Regions from separate parts of the Paenibacillus sp. FSL R5-0623 genome, predicted to be linked through region 2. Evidence: riboswitches for the same ligand, from Rfam matches in the RefSeq annotation. Region 2 holds a riboswitch; each other region holds the start of a gene.
The links. Region 2 has a riboswitch for thiamine pyrophosphate ahead of MKY92_RS04390 (ECF transporter S component). Riboswitches for the same ligand answer to the same signal wherever they lie in the genome.
Positions count from the first base shown of each region.

Region 1: another riboswitch for thiamine pyrophosphate. It lies ahead of thiC (phosphomethylpyrimidine synthase ThiC); the one in region 2 lies ahead of MKY92_RS04390 (ECF transporter S component).
Region 3: another riboswitch for thiamine pyrophosphate. It lies ahead of MKY92_RS17680 (thiamine phosphate synthase); the one in region 2 lies ahead of MKY92_RS04390 (ECF transporter S component).

Region 1 is NZ_CP150233.1:718,181-723,767, forward strand. It holds gene MKY92_RS03410 (Fe-Mn family superoxide dismutase) at 1-16, opposite strand, end outside; gene MKY92_RS03415 (alpha/beta hydrolase) at 168-1,193, opposite strand; gene MKY92_RS03420 (IclR family transcriptional regulator) at 1,553-2,296, shown strand; TPP riboswitch at 2,445-2,558, shown strand; gene thiC (phosphomethylpyrimidine synthase ThiC) at 2,949-4,766, shown strand; gene MKY92_RS03430 (hypothetical protein) at 5,301-5,587, opposite strand, start outside.
Region 2 is NZ_CP150233.1:943,860-949,446, forward strand. It holds gene MKY92_RS04375 (radical SAM/SPASM domain-containing protein) at 1-699, shown strand, start outside; gene MKY92_RS04380 (pectate lyase) at 1,048-1,716, shown strand; gene MKY92_RS04385 (copper amine oxidase N-terminal domain-containing protein) at 1,903-2,856, opposite strand; TPP riboswitch at 3,024-3,134, shown strand; gene MKY92_RS04390 (ECF transporter S component) at 3,362-3,955, shown strand; gene MKY92_RS04395 (ABC transporter ATP-binding protein) at 3,956-5,527, shown strand; gene MKY92_RS04400 (energy-coupling factor transporter transmembrane component T) at 5,502-5,587, shown strand, end outside.
Region 3 is NZ_CP150233.1:4,037,371-4,042,957, forward strand. It holds gene MKY92_RS17655 (response regulator transcription factor) at 1-327, opposite strand, end outside; gene MKY92_RS17660 (ThiF family adenylyltransferase) at 447-1,496, opposite strand; gene MKY92_RS17665 (thiazole synthase) at 1,493-2,260, opposite strand; gene thiS (sulfur carrier protein ThiS) at 2,263-2,466, opposite strand; gene thiO (glycine oxidase ThiO) at 2,463-3,635, opposite strand; gene MKY92_RS17680 (thiamine phosphate synthase) at 3,653-4,348, opposite strand; TPP riboswitch at 4,541-4,650, opposite strand; gene MKY92_RS17685 (ABC-F family ATP-binding cassette domain-containing protein) at 4,727-5,587, opposite strand, start outside.

The sequences.
Region 1 (5,587 bases), 230 kb from region 2:
ATCCATACCAGTTCATCTTTATTTTGAACCTCCTTCAGATGGAATTCATTACATGCAGACCGTCTGTTCATGCGTCCCAAGAGTATATTCCGCGAGCTTGTTGTCCTATGAGTGCAAAAAAAGAGCCCTGAGGGCTCTGGAAAAAAATTCGAATGATTGGAATTTGGTTATTCTCCACTATTTGTGTTTTGCACATCGTCACTGCTTGTTTTCGTTACATGACTCAGGAAAGTTGAGACACGGCGCAGATATTCCTTTGGATGCTCCCGGAAGATCAACTCATGATGCGCATCCTGGACAATCCATTCATCGGAGTATGGATTGGTCTGGTTGGCGGCGAGTTGCTCCGCAATTGGATAAGGCGCCTTCTCGTCCTCTGTGCCATGGATGAAGAAAATCGGGAACGGATAATCTTCCTTTTTCACTTCCTGGTATGGAATCTGTTGTAATCCGGTACCATTCAGAACAGGGAATAACAGATTCATGATCTCGAGTGTAGGCTGACGCGGGAGATCGATCTGGTTATGAATGTTGTGGTACAGCGTATCAGGCTCAAGCAGGAACGTACTGTCAAGAATCATCGCATCCACTTCCTGGGTAATCAGTCCGGTTTGAAGCGCCGTACCGGCACCCATGGAGAAACCCCAGACAACCAGTTCCTGCGCACCTCGCTGCTTGGCGAACTGGATGGCACCCAGCAATTGCTGTGACTCAGCTTTGCCACCTGTGGCTACGGCTTTGTTCACCTGTGAGGCGAAGCCATAATCGAACATGACCACGTTGAACCCAAGTTGATGGGCATAGTGTGCCAGGTCATACATGGGTACCCATGTTTCTTCACGATTGGCACCATAGCCGTGACTAAAAATAATCGTTTTGCTTGCAGCATTGTCAGCAGGTATATACCATCCCTGCATCGTCCGGCTGCCATCTGCTGCCGGGAACGTGATGTCTTCGTACTTCATGTTCTTGGCCTGCATTGGATTGGAGAAGACCGGTGCTACCGTTGGATTGGATAATACCCATGCGATGTAACCATGCAGTGCAATAAAACAAAACAGTAGAAAAAATACAACGGAGAGCAGCAACGCTACGATAATATGTTTGAACCGAATCAGCCTCGGTGATAGGGAAGAGGGCAGATCGGACACTTTTGTTTGCAGCGGGGCTTCGCTCTGGGATGTTGGATACATGAATGCCCCTCCTTTGAAGTTCAGTTGAAGATAACAACGACATGAAAAGAGAATTGCGTCGATTTCAGAGCCTGCTTCAGAGCGATATCTTAATGTAATATATCTTTATCGTATGTTCCCGTATAGTCAAAGTCAATTGATTGAGGGCATTTGTTACGCAATTGTTATATAGTTCTTAAGATATATGGGTAACATTACCTTAGTGTGTAAATTACAGGGGATTAAGTCTTATAAAAAGGAAAAATTTACATGTTGGCTTATTTCGATTTTGGCTCTTTTTGGTTTACAGATGAGACCGTTTCTCATATAATTTATGTAACCAAGTTTCATGTGATGAAACATGAGGAGGGCATTATGCCATGGAAGATCGCAAGTTAACCGTCCGGGCTGTGGAACGGGCGCTGGATATATTATTATGTTTTACCACACGAAGTGATCTGGGACTCACCGAAATCGCCAGCCAGATCGGCCTGCACAAAAGTACAGTGCACCGTTTGATGGCTACGCTGGAGGATCGAGGGTTCGTAATCCGCGATGCAGCAACAGAGAAGTACCGCCTTGGCATCCGAATCTGGGAGCTGTCAGCTCATATGTCCCGCAGTGATGATCCCGCTATTCTGCTGCTGCCTGCGATGGAGCGACTGAGGGATCGATTGGGGGAGACCGTGAGTCTGTACCTGCGTGATGGCAGTGAACGGATTCGGATTCAGGCTGTGCAAAGTGATCAGGCGATTCGCCGAGTTGCTCCCGTTGGTGTTAGACTCCCGCTGTCTGTGGGCGCTTCCAGCAAAGTTTTGATGGCGTTTGCCACGGACGAGGATCGTGAAGAATTGATGAATGGTCCTGAATGGCCGGTATTTATCGATCCAGCGGTGTATTTGGCGCAAATGGTAGACATTCGGGATAACGGATATGCGACGAGTTATGAGGAACGTGAGCCGGGAGCTGCCGCGGTATCGGTACCGATTATGGATCGCAGAGGCAATATTGCAGCTGCCCTCTCGGTCTCAGGGCCTGTCAGTCGACTCTCGCAAGAGACTTTGCACGAATACGCACCTGTGCTAAAGGAAGCTGCTACGCAGATGGGGCTCATGTTATCCTGATGTCGATGTAAGGTCTGTCACCAATTAAGTTAGTAATCTGGAATATAAAGGTTGTTTTTATGTTCCGGTTGCGCTACTCTGTAATGGACGGCCCATCGGGGCCAGCTTCATTGAATATGAACTGCGGCATGTGTATGCCGCAACTTGTTAACGTTACTGGGGGAGTCCGAATTGTCCGGACTGAGACGGAATCGCATGAGATTCCGGACCCTTTGCACCTGATCTGGATCATACCAGCGTAGGGAAGTAATCGGCGATATGACCACAACCACCACATGATGTGACCCTTGTAGGGCTCCGTTAAGGAGCTGCATAAAGGTGCATTATTGGTGATGGACATTAAAAGTCGGTTCCTTCGGGGACCGGCTTTTTTATATACAGTGAACAGGCGATATAGCGAGGATTCTATGGGCTTCTTTTTCAATAACCTGCGAAAGTGGGCTTGGATGAGGAGGGAAGTCACCATAGATCCATGATCTGCGGCAGCCTTCGGTCTGTTGTGAACTGTACATAAATAATGTCTCCCCTGGTCTGGTGTAGGATCGCTCTTTCTTCTCTGCATTGCGCATGATTTGGGACAGGTACGTAAGCGAGCTAATGATGATGCCAACCCAAAAACAAGCGAACGAACAATGAGGAGGAGACAAGTGACATGAGTACAGAAAATCAAACGGGACAACAAGCGATGGAACAGCAACATAACGGTCAGCAGGTGGAAAAGGAAACAAGCGCGGCCGGACGGGTTCAGCCCTTTCCGGGCAGCCGCAAAGTCTACATTCAGGGCTCACGGCCGGACATTGCAGTACCGGAACGTGAGATAGCCCTTCATGACACGAATACTCCCCAAGGGGTGGAGCATAACGAACCGCTGCGTGTCTACGATACGAGCGGCCCTATGACCGATCCCGGATTTCACGCCGATATCCGTGCAGGTCTGCCAGCCCTGCGTACCCTCTGGATCACAGAGCGTGGCGATGTCGAGGCTTACCAGGGCCGTACGGTTAAACCGGAGGATAACGGACTGAAGCCCGGAGGGAAGAGAGCCGGTGCCGAAGAGTATCCCGGATTACGTGGCAAACCCTTGCGGGCACAGCCAGGACGCTGTGTGACCCAGATGCACTACGCGAGACAGGGAGTCATTACGGCAGAGATGGAATTCGCTGCCATTCGTGAAGGTGTGGAGCCGGAATTTGTAAGGCAGGAGCTGGCGAGTGGACGGGCCATCCTGCCGTCTAACATCAATCACCCGGAGAGTGAGCCGATGTTGATCGGTCGCCATTTTCATGTGAAGATCAATGCCAACATTGGCAACTCTGCTGTATCTTCTTCCATCGAGGAAGAGGTTGAGAAGATGACCTGGGCGGTACGCTGGGGATCGGATACCGTAATGGATCTGTCCACAGGCAAAAACATTCATACCACCCGGGAATGGATTATCCGCAATTCACCTGTGCCGATTGGTACGGTGCCGCTGTATCAGGCGCTGGAGAAGGTGAATGGCGAAGCGGAAGCGCTGACCTGGGAGTTATACCGTGACACACTCATTGAGCAGGCAGAGCAGGGTGTGGACTACTTTACGATTCATGCAGGTGTACTGCTGCGTTATATCCCGATGACGGCCAAGCGGATGACAGGCATTGTGTCTCGCGGTGGGTCCATTATGGCAGCATGGTGCCTTGCGCATCATCAGGAGAATTTTTTGTACACTCATTTTGAAGAAATCTGCGAGATTATGAAAAGGTATGATGTGGCGTTTTCGCTGGGAGATGGACTCCGTCCAGGTAGTATCTACGATGCCAATGACGAAGCTCAGATGGCGGAACTGGCTACGCTGGGGGAACTGACGCAGATTGCGTGGAAGCATGATGTGCAGGTGATGATCGAAGGTCCGGGGCATGTGCCGATGCACAAGATCAAGGAGAATGTGGATATGCAGATGGAGATATGTAAAGAGGCACCGTTCTATACGCTGGGGCCGCTGACGACCGACATTGCCCCGGGATACGATCACATCACATCCGCCATTGGTGCGGCCATGATTGGCTGGTTCGGCACGTCCATGCTCTGTTATGTTACGCCAAAAGAACATTTGGGCCTGCCCAACAAGGATGATGTGCGGGAAGGCGTCATCGCCTACAAGATCGCGGCCCACGCTGCCGATCTGGCGAAAGGCCATCCGCGTGCTCAACGCCGCGATGATGCATTGTCCAAGGCACGTTTCGAGTTCCGTTGGCGTGACCAGTTTAACCTGTCACTGGACCCTGAACGTGCGCTGTCCTACCATGATGAGACGCTGCCAGCAGAAGGGGCCAAAGAAGCTCATTTCTGCTCGATGTGCGGACCGAAGTTCTGTAGCATGCGCATCACGCAGGACATTCGGGCCTTTGCCGCGGATAAAGGATTGTCCGAGAATGAGGCTGTAGCTGCCGGGATGCAGGAAAAGGCCGAGGAATATCGGACACGTTCCTAGGCGCCGATACAGCGCAAGCTGGGCAGTCTGACATCATTTGCAGGTGAGAATACTGCTATCATGTCGTCTTTTTCATCTTATTGATCAGCTTCCTGATACTTTTTATCAGCATTATGGTTGATTGTCTAGCAGATGTTTAATAAAATGAATGTAGGTAAACACCAATAAGAGTAGCCAGGCCAATGGCTACTCCTGCACAGCATTTGCGGTGGGTATTCCTCCGAGTGCAGCAAGTTCAGATGAAGTGACCCGTCAGGCCGTCAACCTGTGGCGGGTCACTTCTTTTTACGATCGATGTATGTCAGGAGCGCAATAATTAACATCGCGAACACGATTACGTCGTTAAAAGAGAAGTTCATAGGATCACCTCCCACTGGAGGCAAACCTATTTCCCACCACAAATTGGCTGTACAAAGTGATTATACCATTTGAAATGCTCTTGTTCGAGAGCATTTTTATTTTGCAAAAGAAGTCAATATAGTAGTTTTCACATGTTTTTAGTGATTGTAATATTTCACTTCAAATCCGCTACTACTATCGAGCCACACCCAAATTCTTCTCCAAATATGCCGCAAGCAATGCCAACGGACTATGGATCGGAATACCGCGATCTATTGTAACCTGTGCAGCTGCTGGAGCCATAGAGAGTTGGGCTGCCACTACCGTTTTACCCGGATGCCGCTTAGCAATCTGCTGTAAGCCTTCACGTACCGCTTCGAGATACCCTTGCTGATCTCCACGCATAATCAACTCAAATGTCCCAGGGATGCACACGGCATCTGTCTGAGATGTCTTGGCAACGTGTAGTTGCACATTCTCAT
Region 2 (5,587 bases):
TTGTTGCATCCCAAAATAGATCTGTTGCTCGATTCCGCACATGAGAAGGGACTCAAGGTGAACATTACTACGAATGGTACACTGTTGCCCAAGACTCAGCATAAATTGCTTGGCAAACCGGCGCTGCGGCAGATGAATTTCTCCCTGCACAGCTTCGATGGGCATGAAGGTTCAACAGACCGTGACGGTTACCTGCGTCATATTTTGTCCTTTGTACACGAGGCCGTTAAGCACAATGTCATCATCTCATTCCGGCTGTGGAATCTGACACAGGATAACTTCACAAATGCTCAGATGAATCGAAATCGGGAGACCCTTGAAGTATTGGAACGTGAGTTCAATCTGGACTTCCGTATTGAGGAAAAAGTAGTTCCAGGCAGCGGGGTCAAAATTGCCCCGAATGTATACCTGAATCAGGACCATGAGTTCCAGTGGCCAAGTCTGGATGCACCTGAAGATGACGGCAAAGGCTTCTGCCATGCATTGCGTAGTCAGGCAGCTGTGCTTGTGGATGGAACGGTGGTTCCATGCTGTCTCGATGGCGAGGGTGTAATTAACCTGGGTAATGTGCACGAGAAGTCATTCTCGGAGATTATTGAGGGTGAGCGAGCGAACAATCTGGTATATGGCTTCTCCAAGCGGGAAGCTGTGGAAGAGTTGTGTCGAAAGTGCGGTTATCGTCAGAGATTTGGAGCCTGATATCTTATATGAGGAAGCCAGAAGACATTCAAGATCACACATTTGGAGACAAATGTAGTGGTCTTTCTTTGTGATCGGGGATTCAAGTGAGGGGTACATACGTTACAAATGAGCATACCTGAGGTTGATATCAGCATATTGTTTGAGGGACCTGATATGCAAAAAATGCCGATATGACAGGGATTATGCGTTGTCATGATATATCTGATCTAATGATTATTCTAGTTACCTTCCTTATTTGGTAGGATTAGGTTGAGGTCGGACAGAGGTGCACCTCTGACGAACTTCCAGGACAAGCTCAGGCTTGTACATTACCAAATAACGAGAGAATAAGGGAGGAATAAAGTTATGAAAAAAATGTTGACGTTGTTACTTTCCGCTGGTTTGGTTGCTTCCATATTTGGTGCAGTTCCGGTTGCTGCTGCGCCTACAGTTGTTAATTCAACGATTGTTGTTCCAAAGGGCACGACCTATGACGGTCAAGGAAAAACATTTGTAGCCAATCCTTCCACACTGGGCGACGGATCTCAAGCAGAGGGTCAGAAGCCAGTCTTTCGCCTGGAGGCAGGGGCCACGCTCAAAAATGTAAACATTGGATCACCAGCTGCTGATGGTGTTCACTGTTATGGCAACTGTAATATATCGAATGTGGTCTGGCAGGATGTGGGTGAGGATGCACTGACATTGAAGTCTGCCGGAACGGTTAACATTACCGGTGGGGCAGCGTATAAGGCTTATGATAAAGTGTTCCAGATGAATGCAGCTGGAACAATTAACATCAAAAATTTCCGTGCAGACGATATTGGCAAACTGGTTCGCCAAAATGGTGGAACTTCCTTTGCAGTTAACATGACGCTGGATAACTCCAACATTTCCAATGTGAAAGATTCGATTATGCGTACAGACAGCAGTACATCACAAGGCAAAATTACGAATACCCGTTATTCCAAAGTACCAACGTTGTTCAAGGGGTTTGCTTCAGGGAAAACGAGCCAGTCCGGAAACACGCAATATTAAACAGAAGATTGAATCGCTTGAGTTGTTAAAGGTTTAAGCCCCGCTTGTGACTGGAAGTAATTTGGAATATAACGCCAAAAAGAGCGTCTCAAGGTCATTGCCACACTGACTTTGAGGGACGCTCTTTTGTAATGCAGATGTCATAGTATAGTTCTGCTGAGCAATGTTTTATAGAGGATGCTCAAATTATTTCTCTCCCGGAACTTCAACGATGACTTTGCCTTTCTCGGGGACAACAGAACCGGTATCAATGGAGCCCAACTTGTTCATGATCTCGTAAGAGGTTTCTTCAAGCATGCGAGAGTACTTGAATGATACGAGTGTTTGACCTGCTACGGAAGGACGAGTCCCTGCTTCAGCAACGGCTTTGGTTTTAATAAAGAACAGGTCACCGATGGTTCCGGCATTTTTGCTGATGTTGGCCTGCCATTGTAGCAGGGCACTTCCATTTTTAAGGATGTAATAACTGATCAGATCGTTATCCTCAACAACGAAGAAACGATCTTTTTTTCCTTGTTCAAAAATGTATTCAATGGATGAATCCACCGGACCCAAAGGGTTGCGAATGTCCAGACGTGCTTGTCCCAGTTCAGAGAAGCGTGGCAGATGCAGTGCGGCTTCACGCGCCACAGTCAGATCGGAACTGTTATATTCTTTTACAATCGTAGCATCGGTAGTGTAAATGTAGGCTTCCTTGGCCTTCTGGTTCCACTGCACCTTGGCACCAAAAGCTTCACCGATGGCACGGAGCGGAAGCATCGCTTTACCATTCACCAGAATCGGCGCGGAGGATAATGTCGCATTCTGACCGTTTTTCTTCATTGTTTTGCTGTTAGGTGTAAGAACATACTTATCACTGCCTGTGCTAATGCTGATCTCTTTTGTTTTGTTATTGTAACCAAACGTATAGTTGCCGAGGAATTGAAGCTCCGTCAATGCCACGTACGTAATACCCTGCCGTATGACAACATCATATTGAGCTTGAACATTGTTAATATAAGCTGTCGGTTTAGGTTTGGTTGCTGCGGCTTCCGCCACAGTGGATGAGAGCAAGGCAGGTGCCGTGCCTGCGGTGAGTATCGAAGCGGCAAGGACCATTTTCCATGTTTTAAGCTGCCAAGCAGAGTTGTACTTTTTCATCACTATCAATCTCCCTTCTAATGTTTAAGACGCACTACATAACCTAAATGTTGCATATTATGGAAAGTGGACCATCACATGTCTCCTTCCCTTTTACCCCAAATGAAGCATGATGATTCTTCTAGGGATTGCCACAAATACCCATCTGATGTAGAGTAGAAGCAATGAAATAAGTGAACCGGGAGCTCAATGAAGTTGGGCTGAGAGAGTGGCCTTGTGCCGCTGACCGTACATCTGATCTGGGTAATGCCAGCGTAGAGAACATAGATTTGCGATATGTTAGGGTGAATTGTGGGAATGAACGTGGATGAACAACAGACCTCTTTGAACTGTGGTGGTGTATCTGCCAGGGGAGAGGGAATGGTTGATATTCCGTATTTTCGACATCCATCCAATACATCATTGTGAGGATTGTACACTGTGCGTAAGGCCTGCCCGGAACCGGGGAGGCTTTTTCGTTTATTTTTATAACCCCCACAGGGAACAGAGGAAGGACGTAGAGAACATGGCAGCAACAGCAAGCAACAAACGATTGAAACTAACGGATATTCTGGTAACCATCGTGATCGCAGTGGTGTTTGGGGTGATCTACAAGATATGGGGACCTACATATGACTTGATGAAACCATTCGGCGTTCATGCGGAGCAGATGATCTACGGCATGTGGTTTATGGCGGGCACGTTTGCTTTTGTTATCATTCGTAAACCAGGCGTGGCTATTCTTGCCGAAGTTGCGGCTTCAACGGTAAGTGCTTTTTTGGGCAGTGAATGGGGCATGTCCACACTTGTATACGGTCTGTTGCAAGGATTGGGAGCCGAGATATTCTTCGCAGCATTTTTGTATCGCAAAACCAATCTGTTTGTCACCTGTCTTGCAGCCATAGGAGCCGCAGCGGCTTCGCTTTTGCTGGATTACCAGTACGGGTATATTGATTCACTCTCGGCCTGGAATTATACGTTATTTATTGGATTCCGCTTCATCGGAAGCATCTTGATTGCAGGAGTGTTCGCTTATTATCTCGCCAAAGCATTGGAACTGACCGGTGTAACACGTTCACTCAGACCGGTATCCAAACAGGATTATGAGGCGCTGGATTAGATGAACGGGGAAGGGAATTCGCAAGCGGTAAGTGTGACGAATCTAAGATGCAAGTTCCCGGGAGAGAAAGCCTTGGTATTTCAAGGCTTGTCTCTTTCTGTGCGTCAAGGAGAGAAAGTGCTGTTGCTTGGCCCGAGTGGCTCCGGTAAATCGACGTTATTGCAAATTTTGAGCGGTCTGATACCACGTTCGGTTGAGATTCCGATGAAATGTGATGATATTCAGGTTCCCGCCAAAGCAGGAGTGGTCTTTCAAGATCCGGATACCCAGTTCTGTATGTCTTTTACGGATGAAGAGATCGCATTTGTGCTGGAAAACCGAAATATTCCGCGTGAAGAGATGCCTGCTCTGATTAAATATTATCTGAAACAAGTGGGATTATCCTTTGAACAGAATCGTGTATTGATCCAGTCCATGTCTCAGGGGATGAAGCAGCGTCTCGCGATTGCTTCGATGCTTGCCATGGACCCGGAGGTATTGTTTTTGGATGAACCCACTGCACTGTTGGATGATGAGGGGACTTCCCAGGTGTGGGATACCGTCAAACGCATCGTCAGTGACAAAACGATCATCATCGTTGAACACAAAATTAACGAGATTGTGGATATGGTCGACCGAATTATTGTGTTATCACCTGAAGGAAAGATCGTGGCGGATGGGCCAGCACAGCAGGTATTTACGCATGAACGGGGCAAGCTGAAGGCTTATGGAATCTGGTATCCGGGTGTGTGGGATGAGCACGAGCAGGCAGCTAAGGAAGAAGAGAGAAGTGCTTCTGGAGAGCTTCAATTGTGTGTGGACCAAGGCATCTCAAGTTTGGAAGCACAGCAATCGTCTGGTTTATCCGATACACCGGGTATATCCCCCATATCTCACGTCTCATCCTTATCACCTGTATCACCCGCCTATCAGCCTGCACTGGACTTGCAGCAGTTCACCGGATGGCGTGGGAAAACACCCTTCATTCAGGTAGAACAGGCCAAAGTATGGCATGGAGACTGGATTGGTATTGTCGGAGTTAATGGAGCTGGCAAGAGTTCATTGTTGTTATCTCTGATGAATATCCTAAAAACAACAGGTCATTATGAGGTGGACGGTCAGCCTTCTGGCAAAACGGAGCAGCTTGCAGATCGAATCGCGTTTGTATTTCAGAACCCGGAGTTTCAATTTGTGACCAACACGGTTGCGGAAGAAGTGGAATTCTCATTGCTGGGGGGCAGGATTTCAACGGAAGAAAGACTTGTCAGGACTGATCATATGTTGAATCAATTTGGGCTAATAGACCTCTCCGAGCGCCATCCCTACCAATTATCGATGGGGCAGAAACGACGCTTGAGCGTTGCCTCTGCACTGGTGAGAGAGCAGCGAATACTGCTGTTGGATGAACCTACTTTTGGACAGGATGCCCGCAATACGTTTGCCATGTTAGCACAGCTGGAGCAATTGCGGAGAGAGGGAACAGCTATTGTTATGGTTACCCATGATCGTGAAATTGTAAAAAGATATTGCACCCGAATCTGGACGGTAGATGAGGGGAGGTTAACTGATGCAACTGTCGTTTCCTCACCGTGAAACCTGGCTTCATAACGTCAATTCGGGATTAAAGATGATCATTCTGACGATGATGTTTGT
Region 3 (5,587 bases), 3.1 Mb from region 2:
AGGTTCCTCCATCACATCATTAGCTCCGAAATCCAGCCATTCCACGATGAACTGAGGAGATGCATCTGAAGTAATAACCAGTAGAGGTATAACATGACCTTTATCTATCCAACGTTTTAACTCTTCTCTCTTCTGTTGGGTCCGATAGCCCTGACCCTTTTCACTATCTACCAGGATGATCAGATTGATATGTAACAACGATGGCTCAACGGATTGGTTAAGTTCAGACCATTCCTTACGGTGTACCTCATACCCTTCGGAACATAGTGCATCCTGAATAAGGTCAACCTGCTCTCCTGCTCCAATCAGCAAAATGGCTGTTTTCACTCTTTTTCACCCGGCCTGTCTCTATCCCCGCTGCTCGCAGCAATGGTTGGTACAGATAGCATGCCGTAAAATGAAAAAGTCCATTCCCTTAAGGGAACAGACATTGCTTCATTTTTGCTTCAACCAAAGTAGCGGTGAACGAGTGTACGTGCCTCAGCTGTATCTTTTGTTCCGTGAACAAGAACACGTCCATCTTGGAAAATGACCATTCTATAGACCCCTGTTGTAAAAGAAACCAGAAACGGATTGGATTCCACTTTTCCTTCTTGAAGTCTATCCAGACGTTCTGCCGTATGTTTAAGATCCAGATTCATACGCCGTGCAGGTCGGATCTGAACGGTGTCCCTGCCACATAACACATCGGTTTTCTCCAGATTGGACGCAGAAAGATATGGATACGTTGCCGAAGTGCCGCAGGAAGAACAGTCTTGCTTTTTCGCACCATCCACATTGATGGATATGTATTCGTTCCTCCACACGTCAAATGACAATAACTTACGTCTCAATGCATTTACATTGCCACTAAGTAACTTCATCGCTTCTGCGGTCTGATTCGCCGTTACCATCTGTACGGCTTGAGGTATGATGCCAGACGTATCACAGGTATCTCCACCCAGAGGGACTTCACCGAGCAAACAATTTAAACATGGCGTATCTCCAGGCATAAACGTATAGGTAATGCCGTAACTTCCTACACATCCACCATAAATCCAGGGAATACGGTGTTTCTGTGCCATATCATTAATGAGTAGTCGGGTATCAAAATTATCCGTTGCATCCATGATCAAGTCTGTATGCTGAACGAGTTCTTCCAACTCATCTACTCTAACATCCAACACTTTCCCTTCCACATGAACCGTGGAATTAATGGCAGATAACCGTTTTTCCGCCGCCATTGCCTTCGGAATCCGTTCAATTGCGTCCTGTTCTACATATAATTGCTGTCGCTGCAGGTTACTCCACTCCACATAATCACGATCCACAATCGTTAGGTGTCCGACTCCTGAACGAACTAACGTTTCTGCAATTCCTGTTCCGAGTGCGCCAGCGCCTACAATTAAAACTCTGCTGTCACTCAATCTGGCCTGGCCTTCCTTGCCAAGTGGCGCGTAACGTTCCTGTCTGGAATAACGATCAGCCTGCTCGGAAGATGTTATTTGATCTGTCATGTATGAACCATTCCTTCCACCGGACTACTGGCTGCTGCATAACGCTTTATGGGAATCATGCCTGCCTCATATGCCAATCTGCCCGCTTCTACCCCCAATCGCATCGCTTTAGCCATGCTCACTGGATCGCCTGATCCGGATACGGCTGTATTTAACAATACACCATCTGCACCAAGTTCCATCGCATAAGCAGCATCTTTTGGGGAGCGCAACCCTGCATCTACAATCACAGGTACAACGGCCTGCTCAATGATGATCTCAAGGTTATAGGGATTGATGATGCCTCTGCCAGCTCCGATGGGAGAAGCGCCAGGCATTACAGCATGTACGCCAAGCAATTGCAGCCTTTTGGCCAGAATGACATCATCCGAAATATAAGGCAATACCGTGAAGCCCTTTTCAAGCAAAATTTCGCAAGCCTTGTACGTTTCAATCGGATCTGGGAGTAACGTCATTCCATCTCCTATGACTTCGACTTTTATCATATCACAAAGTCCTGAAGCCCGCGCAAGCTCGGCAATTCGCACCGCCTCTTCCGCAGTGGAAGCCCCCGCCGTATTCGGAAGAAGAGTGTATTTGTCCAGATCCAACGTATCCAGGAAATGCTTCTGGTTGCGTTCCTCCAGATTCAGACGACGAACAGCAAAGGTCAAAACTTCCGTTTCAGATGCTTCCACAGCCTGACTTTGCACTTCCAGATCCGAAAACTTGCCTGTTCCGAGCAACAATCTGGACTCAAACGTATATTTACCAATGTTCAACATCATCAACCGCCTCCTACAAAATGTACAATCTCAATTCGATCGCCTTCTCTTAATGCTGTTGACTCATGGTGCTCACGCGTTAAGATATGCCTGTTCAGCTCAACAACTACAGTCTTGACTTGCAGGTCAAAAGATTGGAGCAATTTATCCACACGATTCAATCTGTCTTCAATCTCCATCCGTTGACCATTAACGATGATATTCACTGCACCACTCCCTTTCTGTTCAATCGCTCAGGGCTCAGCGCCTCAATTCCGAGTTCTTCTGAGCTTTTGCCAGCGAGCAACTCAGCGATAAGCCTGCCTGTTATCGCACTAAGCAAGATACCGTTGCGGTAATGTCCAAAGGCGGCGAACAACCCGGGTATACTCTTGCAAGCACCTATATAAGGCAGTCCATCGGGAGTTCCCGGTCTTACGCCTGCCCACGCTCGTATAAATTGTGCTTCTTTCATCCCAGGCACCCAGTGGGTAGCCGCTGTTAGCAGCTTCTGAACACCCTGTACAGAAACGTTCAAATCCGTTCTGCCTGGCAGACTGGTTGCACCGAGCCAAACTTCGCCATTGGCTTTGGGAACAATATAGATATCCTCTGCATACACCGTTCTATCAGGTCTGTACCCTGCATGTTCATCTGAGAACTGAACGGCGGCTATTTCACCTTTTACCGACCACACAGGCAAGCTCAGATTCACATGTCTCATCAACTCTTCACTCTGTAATCCAGCCGCTATAATGACATGTTTGCATCTCATCTCACCGATCGATGTGGTGATTCCCTGCACACCGTGTTCGTTTGCTTGCACACGTATATCCTGTATGTCCTCCATTACCCGTGCTCCTATTGCTTGAGCGGATTCGGCGTACGCCTTCGTTAGGTGGACTGGGAGAATCTCACTCTCGTGAGGTCTGTAATAGGCTCCATACGTATCTCTGTTAAGCCATGATGCCTCCTGTTGCACAACGGAACGATCCCACCACATCTCATCAGCAGAACTAGACAACGCAGACTTCCGATTGTCCTTATAACTACTTAATTCACTGTATGAACGAAAAGGAGTTAGGAATCCCTGGCGTTGCAGACCAGTCTCTACCTCACTGAGTGTAGCCATTAGCACTTGTTGCTCGGTAAGTAACTGTCTACTCTGCCTGGCAAGCTTAGCCATCAAAGGATGAGCAAAATCCTCACTGTCGGCCGCCAGCATTCCAGCTGCTGCGCAAGAAGTGCCTCCTGCAATCGCCGAACGCTCCAGCAACAGCACATCCTGTCCACGGGAAGCAAGCTCATATGCGATGGCACATCCAACAACGCCTCCGCCTACAATAATCGTTTCTGCATGAATCTTATCCGGTCTATCAGTAATGATCTTCTTCATCAGCTCATCTCCTTGATTCAGCGGCTCAAACTTTCTGTACCAACGATAGCCTGCCTTAATAATGCAGCCGCCCGATCCGGGGAATCGCTCGCCCACACATTCGAGATCACAGCGACTCCCTGTGCGCCTGCAGAACGAATAGCGTGAATGTTTCCCGGTTCGATGCCCCCAATCGCCATGACAGGAATGGAGACACCAGAGCACACTTCAGCCAGAGCATATAATCCTCTTGGTTCAAGATCAGGCTTACTGTTGGTTGAGTAGACATGCCCGAAGAAAAGGTAATCGGCTCCCCGTTCTTCAGCGATTTTTGCCTCATCGATTGAATGAACAGATACACCCAGACGAAGTCGCTGCACATTGCTTATAACAGCTGGGTTATAGTTACGTATCGCATCTTGCCCCCAATGTACACCGCCATAGATGTCATTCTGTGGTGGCAGCTCTGAACCATTTATAACAATGCGACAAGATGGAACGCCAATGCTAAGCAGACTTTCAGCCCAACCGATCTTGTCTTGCCATGTGAGTTGTTTTTCTCGTATGTGAATATAGTCCACCCATGGCCAAACGTCCTTTGCAGCTTTTACAAAAGATGCTTGATCCCCTGCACCCGTAGATACAACATGCAGTTCAAATGATCCGTGTACATGTTCATGAGAAAATACCGTACTGTTCATCTCCTTCCATGCGTGAATGCTATGAAAACACAAAAAAGCCACTCCCGTAGGGGAGTGGCTGCGTATTAATTATAGGACCAGATGACTGACTGATACATACAGTTCATTTCGTGCAATAAAGCTATAGACCCTATAGCCATAACGTTATACACGCAACTGCATGTTTCAATTCGTTAAGCAGACGGTTGAAATTCTTTGAATTGCCGTTTGCTCACGTCATTCACTGAAACGCGCTCGCCACTTCCCTACGCTGGTATGATCCAGATCAGGTGCAAAGGGTCCAGAATCGCATTCTTCCATCTCAGCCGCATCGTGCGGCCCCCCTAGTGTTCATATGAAGTTGTAGCCTATGTTACCATAGACGGATTTTTTTGTCACCGTCATTTCTGTTAAACATTGTCTTAAATCGCCCTAGTTTTTCTCAGACCATTCTTCGACATTCCATGTTTTGGTGACCCAACCCTCGTAGAAATCAGGTTCATGAGATACCAGTAACACCGTTCCCTTGAATTCTTGCAAGGCACGCTGCAACTCCGCTTTGGCTGTGACATCCAGATGGTTTGTCGGCTCATCGAATAAAATCCAGTTGCTTTCACGCATCAAGAGTTTGCATAAACGAACCTTGGCTTGTTCTCCACCACTCAGCATGTTAAGCGGACGAGTAATGTGCTCATTTTTCAACCCGCAGCGAGCGAGATGACCCCGGACCTCATTCTGGGTCAAATGTGAAAACTCATTCCAGACATCCTCAATCGGCGTGATATTCCCAGCACGAACTTCCTGCTCAAAATAGGCCGTTTCCAGATAATCTCCCAAGAAAGTCTTTCCACTAAGTGGAGATATTTTTCCCAGGATGGTTTTTAATAGCGTCGATTTACCCACACCATTACAACCTACGATGGCAATTTTCTCACCACGTTCAATTGTCATCGTCATTTTGGGCAGCAAAGGATACGTATATCCAATTTCAAAATCAATACCCTCAAAGACCGTTTTGCTGCTCGCACGGGCATCCTTGAATTTGAACGTTGGTTTGGCCGCTTCATCTGGGCGATCAATACGTTCAATTCTGTCCAGCTGCTTCTCCCGGCTCTTTGCTCGACCTGAAGTTGAAGCACGTGCCTTGTTACGCTGAATGAAGTCTTCCTGCTTCTTGATGTACTCTTGCTGCTTCTCGTATGCATCAATATGCTGGGCTTTATTCATATCAGCCATCTCAAGGAACTTGTTATAGTTCGCTGCATATCTCGTTAATTTGGCAAATTCCAAATG